2 regions of the Pseudomonas phenolilytica genome follow, and region 2 is predicted to be linked to the other one. Evidence: predicted binding sites of a transcription regulator. Region 2 holds the regulator's gene; the other holds the start of a gene.
The links. The regulator LexA, encoded in region 2, represses DNA repair genes until DNA is damaged. The targets are predictions, from matches to a motif close to CTGTNTNNNNANACAG.

Region 1: the regulator LexA is predicted to act here: its motif matches at 1,325-1,340, upstream of recN (DNA repair protein RecN).

What each region holds. Positions count from the first base shown of each region.
Region 1 is NZ_CP058908.1:338,541-340,738, forward strand. Features, by position in the region: gene dnaK (molecular chaperone DnaK) at 1-483, opposite strand, end outside; gene grpE (nucleotide exchange factor GrpE) at 581-1,144, opposite strand; gene recN (DNA repair protein RecN) at 1,363-2,198, shown strand, end outside.
Region 2 is NZ_CP058908.1:2,699,844-2,702,041, reverse strand. Features, by position in the region: gene HU825_RS13030 (TetR/AcrR family transcriptional regulator) at 1-527, opposite strand, end outside; gene lexA (transcriptional repressor LexA) at 719-1,327, shown strand; gene sulA (SOS-induced cell division inhibitor SulA) at 1,338-1,805, shown strand; gene HU825_RS13015 (hypothetical protein) at 1,863-2,102, opposite strand.

The sequences.
Region 1 (2,198 bases), 1.6 Mb from region 2:
GGCGATGCGACCGGCGTCCTTGGTGGCCTGACGCTGGCTGTCGTTGAAGTAGGCCGGCACGGTGATGACCGCTTCGGTGACCGGCTCGCCCAGATAATCCTCGGCGGTCTTCTTCATCTTCTTCAGCACTTCGGCGGAAATCTGTGGCGGCGCCATTTTCTGGCCCTTCACTTCCACCCAGGCGTCGCCGTTGTCGGCCTTAACGATGCTGTACGGCACCATCTTGATGTCTTTCTGCACGACGTCTTCTTCGAAGCGACGGCCGATCAGACGCTTGACTGCATACAGGGTGTTCTGCGGGTTGGTGACCGCCTGGCGCTTGGCGGACTGACCGACGAGGGTCTCGCCATCATTGGTGTACGCGATGATCGACGGAGTGGTACGGCCGCCTTCGGCGTTCTCGATGACCTTGACGTTGCCGTTTTCCAGAATGGAGACACAGGAGTTGGTGGTCCCCAGGTCGATACCGATGATTTTGCCCATTTAATCTCTCTCCCGAATTTCGATTGGTCCGCGCCTGTTTACCGGCTGCGGTAACACAAAAACGCTTGGCTACCAGATGGGGGTCGCCCGCCCGAATTCAAGCCTGCTCGTCGATCGAAGGCACCGCTTGCGAAGGCGCCTTGCTCACCACGACCATCGCCGGGCGCAACAAGCGGCCATTGAGCAAGTAGCCCTTCTGGAACACCTTGAGCACGCTGCCCGGCTCGGCATGGGTGCTCTCTTCCATCGCCATTGCCTGGTGATGCTCCGGATTGAAGGGCTCGCCATGCGGATCGATCTGCGTCAACTGGTGGCGTGCCAGCGTGTCGAGCAGCAGTTTGAGGGTCAGCTCGAGCCCCTCGCGCACCGGTTTGACCGCTTCGTCGTCCGGCTTCGACAGCTCGAGGCCCCGCTCCAGACTGTCGGCGACGGCCAGCAGATCGCCGGCGAACTTCTCCAGCGCAAACTTGTGCGCCTTCTCCACGTCCTGCTCGGCGCGCCGACGGATGTTCTGCATCTCGGCCGCGACACGCAGCGACTGGTCCTGGGCGGCCGCCAACTGCTCTTCGAGCGACTGCACGCGAGCAGCCAGATCGTCGCTGGCAGCAGCCTGATCCTGCTCGTCAAAGGTCTGGTTTTCCAGGTTCTGCTCGTCGGCCATGCGTCCTCCTCCTCTCGATACGATTGCGGGCGAGCGCCCGCGCTTGTGCCGCTATATGGGGGCACCCTCGCGCGGTTCAAGGGCAGGTCGCGCCGACACCGATTGACGCGCGCCAGCCAGTTGCACTCCGTTCACAAATCCAAATCCGTCGGAGGCATATTGTGGCCGCCCCAAAAAGCACTGTATAAATAAACAGCCTCACAACCCGGAGCGCCTCCATGCTGATTCATCTTTCGGTTCACAACTACGCCATCGTCGAACACCTGGACCTCGAACTGAAACGCGGCATGAGCGTGATCAGCGGCGAAACCGGCGCGGGCAAATCGATCATGCTCGACGCCCTCGGTCTCGCGCTGGGCGACCGTGCCGACAGCAGCGTGGTGCGCCTGGGCGCCGACAAGGCGGACATTCTCGCCAGCTTCGACCTGGACGACATTCCCGACGCCCGCACCTGGCTCGCCGAGCGCGACCTGGACAACGACGGCCCGTGCATCCTGCGCCGGGTCATCACTGCCGAAGGGCGCTCGCGCGGTTACATAAACGGCGCCCCCTGCCCGCAAGGCGATCTCAAGGCGCTCGGCGAACTGCTGATCGACATCCACAGCCAGCACGAGCACCAGTCGTTGCTCAAACCCGACACCCACCGACGCCTGCTCGACGAATACAGCGCCGGCCAGGAGCTTGCCCGCCAGGTGCAACTCGCGGCCCAGCGCTGGCGCCAGACGCAACAGGCGCTCGAACGGCTGAGCAACAGCAGCGACGAGCAACGCGCGCGCCAGCAGTTGCTCAGCTATCAGCTCGAAGAACTGGAAAATCTTGCGCTCGCCGAAGGCGAACTCGAACAGCTGGAACAGGAACACAAGAACCTCGCCAACGCCGGCCAGTTACTGGACGCCTGCCGCCAGGTGACAGAACTGTGCAGCGAGAGCGACGCCGGCAATGTGCTTTCCGCACTGACCTCGAGCCTGCAGCGCCTGGCCGCGTTCCAGAATCAGGCGGGGGCGCTCGGCGAGGCCGTCAACCTGCTGGCCAGCGCCCAGATCCAGGTCGAGGA
Region 2 (2,198 bases):
GCCTTGATCCCGGACATGCTGAACGCCGCCGCACCGAGCATGAAATGCACGCGCCAGAACAGCTCAATCGGTGGAATGTTCGGCGCGGCCTCATGCACACGCAGCATGTAGCGACGGAATACCTTGCCGTACATATCTTCGAGGTAGCGCCGCAGATGGCCCTGGCTCTGGCTGAAGGAAAGTCCGAGCAGGCGCATGAAAATCGACAGGTCGTCGCCGCTGCGCGGTTTAACCGCCAGGGCCTGCTCCACCAGTATTTCCAGCAGCTCTTCGAGCGTATCCGGCTTATCGGAAATCGACTCGCGGCGATCCAGCTCGCGTTCCAGGCTGGCGCAGAAGGGGCCGAGAAAGCGTGAGAAAACTGCCTGAATCAGCGCCTTCTTCGAACCGAAGTGATAATTCACCGCCGCCAGGTTTACGCCGGCCTTGCTGGTGATCAGGCGAAGCGAAGTCTCAGCGAAGCCTTTTTCAGCGAACAGCTGTTCCGCTGCATCCAAAATGCGCTCGACTGTCTCGGACTGCGCCATGCCCCCTCCAATGACGAACATCTGTTTGAAACTTACGTTTCAGCCAATAGCCAAGTCAACCATGAAAGCGGCGTGGCGCCTAGCTCATCTTCGCATTCACGGCCGTCGCGATCGAATGCTCGCAGAACTCGTTGCCAACACCCGATCACTGTATATAATCCCAGTCACTGTATAAAAGAACAGAGACCGCCATGATCAAGCTGACGCCCCGCCAGTCGGAAATCCTCGCCTTCATCAAGCGCTGCCTGGAAGACCACGGCTACCCGCCGACGCGCGCCGAGATTGCACAGGAGCTCGGCTTCAAGTCCCCCAACGCCGCCGAGGAACATCTCAAAGCGCTGGCGCGCAAGGGCGCAATCGAGATGACGCCCGGCGCCTCGCGCGGGATACGCATCCCGGACTTCGAGCCCGCTGCGCAGGAAGGCAGCCTGCCGATCATCGGCCGGGTGGCAGCAGGCGCACCGATCCTGGCGCAACAGCATGTCGAGGAGTCCTGCCAGATCAATCCGGACTTTTTCCACCCGCGCGCCGACTACCTGCTGCGGGTACGTGGCATGAGCATGAAGGACATCGGCATCATCGATGGCGACTTGCTGGCAGTCCACAGCACCCGCGACGCGCGCAACGGCCAGGTCGTCGTCGCACGGGTCGGCGAAGAGGTTACCGTCAAGCGCCTCAAGCGCGAAGGTGACAAGGTCTGGTTGCTGGCGGAAAACCCCGAGTTCGCACCTATCGAAGTGGATCTCGAACATGAAGACTTCGTGATCGAGGGCTTGAGTGTCGGCGTGATACGCCGCTAGGAGACGTTCGATGCAGTACCTCCCCACACCAAACACCAGGCCGCAGCTGTCCCTCTTCGAGGGACTGATCGCTCATGGCATGCCGCCCTTTCTCGCCGAACCAGCGCCGCCGCAACTCGAGCGCCTGAGTGAGTTGAGCCTGAGCGGCAACAGCGAGCATTGTCGGCTGCTACTCGCCCCCATGCTGCGCGAACTCAGCGATGCTCCCGACAGCCGCTGGCTCACGCTGGTCGCCCCTCCGGCATTTCTGTCGTCCCAGTGGCTACGCGAAACCGGACTGAATCGCGAACGCATCATCCTGCTGCAACCGCGCGGTATTCAGGGCGCGCTGGAGCTGACCTGCAAGGCGCTGACTTCCGGCTGCAGCCACACCGTCGTCAGCTGGTTTGCTCACATGGATGCCCGCATGCGCAGCAGGTTGCATAGCGCCGCCAGCCAGGGCAACACTCAGAGTCTCAACATTCGCCTAGGCCGCTAGTAGTCCCGAAAGGCACATGGATCGTGCCGAATCCCCCCCGCTACACCCCCACCTCGCTCAGTGCAGTACCCGCGGCTCATCCTCGTACTCGATCTCGCCCTCACCTTCTGACATGCGTCCAGCCATCTGCACACCCACGTTGAACATCGCCTTGGCGATCTCCACATGCTGGCCCTGCAGAAAGAGTTTCGCGTCGTCGGAGAAATCCAGCGTCACCAGCACCTCTTCGTCTTCGGCACGGCGCAGGACGATGCGGCCGTCAGGTAGCTCGACAATTTCCAGAAACGAGGTAGGCATTCGATCAGCTCTCCGAGAAAGGCGCGCATTGTACCAGTCGACTATCGACGGGGCAGCCTTCAGGCAACAGGCCAACCCGCCATGGCCGGGTTTCAT